3 regions of the Actinosynnema sp. NPDC059335 genome follow, and region 1 is predicted to be linked to each of the others. Evidence: riboswitches for the same ligand, from Rfam matches in the RefSeq annotation. Region 1 holds a riboswitch; each other region holds the start of a gene.
The links. Region 1 has a riboswitch for S-adenosylmethionine ahead of ACFXGA_RS22520 (methionine ABC transporter ATP-binding protein). Riboswitches for the same ligand answer to the same signal wherever they lie in the genome.
Positions count from the first base shown of each region.

Region 2: another riboswitch for S-adenosylmethionine. It lies ahead of ACFXGA_RS07210 (aminotransferase class V-fold PLP-dependent enzyme); the one in region 1 lies ahead of ACFXGA_RS22520 (methionine ABC transporter ATP-binding protein).
Region 3: another riboswitch for S-adenosylmethionine. It lies ahead of thrC (threonine synthase); the one in region 1 lies ahead of ACFXGA_RS22520 (methionine ABC transporter ATP-binding protein).

Region 1 covers NZ_JBHYXZ010000073.1:1,470-3,724, reverse strand. Annotated here, with positions in the region: gene rsmA (16S rRNA (adenine(1518)-N(6)/adenine(1519)-N(6))-dimethyltransferase RsmA) at 1-479, shown strand, start outside; SAM riboswitch class I at 566-658, shown strand; gene ACFXGA_RS22520 (methionine ABC transporter ATP-binding protein) at 862-1,872, shown strand; gene ACFXGA_RS22515 (methionine ABC transporter permease) at 1,869-2,255, shown strand, end outside.
Region 2 covers NZ_JBHYXZ010000014.1:85,356-87,610, forward strand. Annotated here, with positions in the region: gene ACFXGA_RS07205 (potassium/proton antiporter) at 1-1,104, shown strand, start outside; SAM riboswitch class IV at 1,172-1,286, shown strand; gene ACFXGA_RS07210 (aminotransferase class V-fold PLP-dependent enzyme) at 1,326-2,255, shown strand, end outside.
Region 3 covers NZ_JBHYXZ010000057.1:36,241-38,495, forward strand. Annotated here, with positions in the region: gene holA (DNA polymerase III subunit delta) at 1-698, opposite strand, end outside; SAM riboswitch class I at 795-910, shown strand; gene thrC (threonine synthase) at 922-2,184, shown strand.

The DNA.
Region 1 (2,255 bases):
CGAACCTGCCCTACAACGTGGCCGTGCCCGTGGTGCTGCACCTGCTGGCCGTGCTGCCGTCGCTGCGCACCGGCCTGGTGATGGTGCAGTCGGAGGTGGCCGACCGGATGGCCGCCCCGCCGGGCAGCAAGGTCTACGGCGTGCCCAGCGTGAAGCTCGCCTGGTACGCCGACGCCCGCCGCGCGGGCGCGGTGCCGCGCTCGGTCTTCTGGCCCGTGCCCAACGTGGACTCGGCGCTGGTCGCGTTCGACCGCCGCGCGCCGCGGTCCGCCGTGGACCCGAAGCGGCTGTTCGCGTTGGTGGACGCGGCCTTCGCCCAGCGGCGCAAGATGCTGCGCGGCGCGCTGTCCGGGTGGGCCGGTTCGGCGGCCGAGGCGGAGCGGCTGCTCGTCGCCGCCGGGGTGGACCCGGCGGTGCGCGGCGAACAATTGGACGTCAGCGACTTCATCCGGATAGCCGAAGCCGCGTCCCATAGCTAGTCGATGATCTTTCGGCCGAAAGTGTGATTTGCCGGACGATCCTGTTTCGGGCTTGCGTCAGCCGGTCCTCGTCGGGTCTACTCGTGGTGCCATCCCGAGCGGCCGAGAGACCTGGCTCCACGACGCCGCAGCAACCACCCCCCCATGGGGGCAGGTGCTTCAGCCAGGATCGATGGAGGATCACGTGCCCAGGATGCGAATGCTCACCCGACGTCGGGTCGTCGACCACGGCCGCCGCACGTCCTCGGGCTGTCGCAGCTGCCGCTGAGCACCTAGGCGCCTTCGAATCCTCGCGTCCTTCTTCAGGACACCTTCTGAGCTGAGCCGCCGGTCGCGCACGCCCCGAGCCGTGCGCCGCCGCATGCAGTCGTGGAGCGAAAACGTGATCACTGTCGAGAACCTCACCAAGACCTTCCCCGGGAGTACCGGCCAGGTTCGCGCGCTGGACGGCGTGAACCTGGACGTCGCCGCGGGCACCGTCCTCGGCGTCGTCGGACCCAGCGGCGCGGGCAAGTCGACGCTGGCCCGCTGCGTCGCGCTCCTGGAGCGCCCCGACAGCGGCGCGATCCGGGTCGACGGCACCGACCTCGTGTCCCTCGACGGCACCGCCCTGCGCGCCGCCCGGCGGCAGATCGGCGTGGTGCCGCAAGGGGATTCGCTGCTGCGCCAGCGCACCGCGGCGGGCAACGTCGCGCTGCCGCTGGAGGCCGCGGGCGTGGCCGGCCCGCAGCGCCGCACCCGCGTGGCCGAGCTGCTGGACCTGGTCGGCCTGACCGACAAGGCCGGCTCGTACCCCGACCAGCTCTCCGGCGGCCAGCGGCAGCGGATCGCGGTCGCGCGGGCGCTCGCCGCGTCGCCGTCGGTGCTGCTGGCCGACGAGCCGACGTCCGCCCTGGACCCCGACACCACCGGCTCGGTGCTCACCGTGCTGGACCGGGCGCGGGCCGAGCTGGGCGTGACGGTGCTCGTGGTGACGCACGACATGGGCGTGGTCCGGCGGATCTGCGACGACGTCGCGGTGCTGGAGGACGGCCGCGTGGTGGAGCACGGCAAGGTGCTCGACCTGGTGTCGGACGCGACGAGCCGCACGGCCGCGTCGCTGCTGCCCGCCGTGGACCAGAACCCGGCGCAGGAGGGCGCGTTCGACCGGGTCGCGGACGTCGTGCTGGTCGGGTTCGCCGCGGTCGGCGCGTTGCTGCCCGAGGCCACCGGCCGGTTCGGCGTCGAGCTGAACCTGCTCGGCGGCGGCCTCACCCGGCTCGGCGAGACGCCGGTGGCGCGGTTCCGCGTCGGCCTGAAGGGCGAGCGCGCGGACTCGGCGCTGGAGTGGATCTCGGAAGCGGGCGGCTCCGTGCGCCGGACCCTGTCGGGTCCGCAGGGAGTAGCTGCGTGAGGTCTGCAACACCCTGGTCCACCGTGTTCGACGACGTGCTGGTCGCCACCGGCGAGACGTTGTACATGGTGGTCGTCTCCACCCTGATCGCTGTTCTGCTCGGCGCGCCGGTCGGCATCTGGCTCCAGCTCACCGCTCCCGGTGGGCTGAAGCCCCGGCCGGTGCTCCACAAAGTGCTCGGGTTCGTCGTGGACCTGGGCCGCTCCATGCCGTTCCTGGTCCTGCTGGTGGTGCTCACCTCGCTGACCAGGCTGCTGCTCGGCAGCACCATCGGACCCACGGCGGCCATCGTGCCGCTGGCCGTCGGCGCGATCCCGTTCGTCGGCAGGCTGGTCCAGAACGTGCTGGCCGAGGTGCACGTGGCGGTGGTCGAGGCCGCCGTC
Region 2 (2,255 bases), on a different contig from region 1:
TCGTCCACCGACGCCGCGGCGGTGTTCAGCGTGTTGCGCGGGGTCGGGGTCGGCAAGCGGCTCATCGGCGCGCTGGAGCTGGAGTCCGGCATCAACGACGCCCCGGTCTACATCGCCGTCGTGCTGCTCGCCTCGCCCGACCCGATCACCTGGACCGCGCCGCTGCTGATGGTCTACGAGCTGGTCGCCGGCGGGCTGATCGGCATCGCGCTCGGCTGGGTCGGCGGCGTCGCGCTGCGCCGGGCCGCGCTGCCCGCCACGGGCCTGTACCCGCTGGCCACGGTCGCCGTCTGCCTGCTCGCCTACACCTTCGGCGACCTCGCCCACGCGTCCGGCTTCCTCGCCGTCTACACCGCCGCGCTGGTGCTCGGCAACGCGCGGCTGCCGCACCGGTCGGACACCCTGTCGTTCGCCGAAGGGCTGGGCTGGGTCGCGCAGATCGGGCTGTTCGTGCTGCTCGGCCTGTACGCCTCGCCCGACCGGCTGCTCGACGCGCTGGTGCCCGCGCTGGTCGCCGGCGCGGTGCTGGTGCTGCTGGCCCGGCCGCTGTCGGTGTTCTTCGCCTCGCTGCCGTTCCGGGTGCCCTGGCGGGAACAGGTGTTCGTGTCGTGGTCCGGGCTGCGCGGCGCCGTGCCGATCGTGTTCGCCCTCATCCCGCTGATCGGCCAGGTGCCGGGCGCGCAGCGGCTGGTCGACGCGGTCTTCGTGCTGGTCGTCGTGCTGACCGTGGTCCAGGGCACCACCCTGCCGTGGCTCGCCAAGTGGCTGCGGCTGGTCAAGTCCGGCGAGGCGCACGAGGTGCAGGTGGACTCGTCGGCGCTGGACGCGCTCGGCGCGGAGCTGCTCCAGGTCCGCATCCAGCCCGGCTCCAAGCTGCACGGCGTCTACCTGTCCGAGCTGAGGTTGCCGCCGGGGTCCTCGGTGAGCCTGGTCGTGCGCGACGAGCAGGGTTTCACGCCGCAGCCGACGACCCGGCTCCAGGAGCACGACCAACTGCTCGTGGTGTGCACGGAGGCCATGCGCACGGCGACCGAGCAGCGCATCCGGGCCGTCGACCGGGCGGGCCGGTACGCCCGCTGGAAGGGCGACGTCGGCCTGCCCTGACGTTCCGCTCCCAGGATGTGAACGCCGCTCGACGGGAGCGAGCGGGCTGCGTTAGCGTCGGGGCGAAGGTCATGAGTGCCAGCGCGAAGCCCAGGCTCGCTGGCCGGCAACCCTCCAACCGCGGTGGGGTGCCCCTGGTGAGGACCTGGCCTGGCGCGCAGGGCGTCCGGCAAGCGCGGGCTCCCTCTGGTGACGGGGTCCCGGACCCTCCGGAGGGCGTCATGACGATCGCAGTTCCCCGCACCACGGTTGCCGGCCCCGAGCAGGCGGCGCTGCCGCGGGTGGTGGGCGCGTCGCTGCGCGTGCCGCTGGTCACCGGCGAGCGCGTCGAGTACGCCAACCTCGACCACGCGGCCAGCGCGCCGTGCCTGGAGCAGGTGCGCGACGCGGTGGACGAGGTGCTGCCCTGGTACGCGAGCGTGCACCGGGGCGCGGGCTTCGCCTCGCAGGTCAGCACCAAGGTCTACGAGCAGGCCCGCGCGTCCGTCCGGCGGTTCCTCAACGCCCGCGACACCGACGCCGTGGTGTTCGCCCGCAACACCACCGACGCGTTGAACCTCCTGGCCAGGAGCCTGCCCCGGCACACGGCCGTGATCCTGTTCGACACCGAGCACCACGCCGCGCTGCTGCCGTGGCGCGGTCCGCACGTGCGCCGCCTGCGCGCCCCCGCCTCGCCCGCCCAGGCGACCCTGGACCTGGACCGGGCGCTGCGCGAGGCCCCCGTCGGCCCCCGGCTGGTCGTGGTGGCCGGCGCGTCCAACGTGACCGGCGAGGTGTGGCCGGTCGCCGAGCTGGCCCGGGTCGCCCGCCGGCACGGCGCCCGGATCGCCCTCGACGCCGCCCAGCTCGCGCCGCACCGGCCGGTGGACGTGCGGGCGCTCGACGTGGACTACACCGTGCTGTCCGGGCACAAGGTCTACGCGCCGTTCGGCGCGGGCGCGCTGGTCGGCCGGTCCGACTGGTTGCAGGCCGCCGAGCCCTACCTGGTCGGCGGCGGCGCGACGGCCCGCGTCACCGACCACGGGGACCGGCTGGGCGTGGCCTGGTCGGCGGTGCCCGAGCGGCACGAGGCGGGCACGCCGAACGTGGTGGGCGTGCACGCCCTGGCCGTCGCCTGCGACGTGCTGGGCCGGCACTGGGAGCGGACCACC
Region 3 (2,255 bases), on a different contig from region 1:
GGCACGCCGAGCTGGATCGCCCACCGCAGCGCCTCCAGCGCGCCGGCCCGGTCGCCCATCACGGCCTTCTCCGCGACCGCGAACCCGGTCACCTCGGCCCGCCCGCGGTGGTAGCGGCGGACCGCCTCGGCGTCGACCTTGCCGCCGGTGTCGGCGACGAGCTGCGACGCCGCCGCCGCCAGCTCGCGCAGGTCCGACCCGACCGCCTCGATCAGCGCGGCCACGGCCTCCGGGTCGGCCTTGCCGCCGCCCGCCGCCCGGATCTCGTTGCGCACGAACGCTTCCCGGTCCGCCGCCTTGGTGATCCTGGGGCACTCGGTGACCCGCGCGCCCGCCTTGCGCAGCGCCGCGGGCAGCTCCTTGGCCGCCTTGCTCCGCCCGCCGCCACTGTGGACGACCACCAGCGTCACCCCGTCGGCCGGCGCCTTGGCGTAGGCGACGACCGCGTCGGCGATCTCCTTGCCGGCCTCCTGGGCGGCCTCCAGCGCGACCACGCGCCCCTCCGCGAACAGCGACGGGCTCACCAGTTCGGCCAGCTCAGGCGGGGTGAGATCGGTCACGCGGACGCGCGTCAGGTCGGCCTGCGGATCGGCCTGGCGGGCCGCCGCCAGCGCACCGCGCACCGCGCGCTCGACCAGCAACTCCTCCTCGCCGACGACCAGGTGCACGGCGTCGGGCGTGTCAGCGGACGAACTCACGCCGCGATCCTCCCACGGGCCGGCCGACGTCCGGATGGTGGACGTCTCTGGCTGAGGGTCGGGATGGTGACGTAAGTTGAAGCCACAACCGAATACCGCTCATCCAGAGGGGCAGAGGGATCGGCCCGAAGAAGCCCCGGCAACCCGTCGCACAGCGTCCGCTGGCGATCACGGTGCCAATTCCGACCCGCGACGCGCGGGAAAGATGAGGAGATACCTCGCGATGACTGCCGTCAGTGTGCCCTCGGCCACCACCTCCTTCGACCTCGGTCCCGCCCGCGCGCTGTCGTGTCGCGAGTGCGGTCACGAGACGCCGCTCGCCCCCGAATACGCCTGTCTCGAGTGTTTCGGGCCGCTGGAAGTGGCCTACGACTTCGGACGGGTCCGCCGCGAGGACATCGAGGCGGGCCCCCGGTCGATCTGGCGCTACCGCGGCCTGCTCCCCGTGCCCTCCACCGTCGAGTCGCACCCCAACACCAACCCCGGCGGCACCCGCCTGGTCGAGGCCGACCGCCTCGCCAAGGCCCTGGGCGTGCGCAAGGTGTGGGTCAAGGACGACACCGGCAACCCCACCCACTCGTTCAAGGACCGCGTGGTCGGCGTCGCCCTCGCCGCCGCCCGTGAGCTGGGCTTCAAGGTCCTGGCATGTCCCTCCACCGGCAATCTGGCCAACGCCGTGGCCGCCGCGGCGGCCCGCGCGGGCTGGCAGTCGGTCGTGCTCGTGCCGTCCACGCTGGAGCAGGCGAAGATCCTCATGACCGCCGTGTACGGCGGCAACCTGATCACCGTCGACGGCAACTACGACGACGTGAACCGGCTGGCCCAGGAACTGGCCGCCGAGCACGAGGACTGGGCGTTCGTCAACGTCAACGTCCGCCCCTACTACGCCGAGGGCTCCAAGACGCTCGGGTACGAGGTGGCCGAGCAGCTCGGCTGGCGGCTGCCCGACCAGATCGTCGTGCCGATCGCGTCCGGCTCCCAGTTGACCAAGGTGGACAAGGCCTTCCGCGAACTGGGCGAGCTCGACCTGGTCGAGCAGACCCCCTACCGGGTGTTCGGCGCGCAGGCCACCGGCTGCTCCCCCGTCTCGGCCGCCTTCAAGGCGGGCCACGACGTGGTCAGCCCGGTCCGCCCGGACACCATCGCCCGGTCGCTGGCGATCGGCGCCCCGGCCGACGGCCCCTACGTGCTGGACGCCGTCCGCCGCACCAACGGCGCGATCGAGGACGTCACCGACGAAGAGGTCGTCGAGGGCATCCGCCTCCTGGCCCGCACCGAGGGCATCTTCGCCGAGACCGCCGGCGGCGTCACCGTCGCGACCGCGAAGAAGCTCATCGAGACCGGCCAACTCGACCCGGACGGCGAGACGGTGCTCCTCATCACCGGCGACGGCCTCAAGACCCTGGACGCCCTCGGCGACCGCGTCGGCCCCCGCGCCAACGTCCCGCCCTCGGCCGAAGCGGTCATCGCGGCCCTCCGGGACTGACCCGGCAGCCGGCCCGCCGGGTGGGCACGACCGCCCCACCCGGCGGCCGCAACCCGCGAGCCGACGGTCGG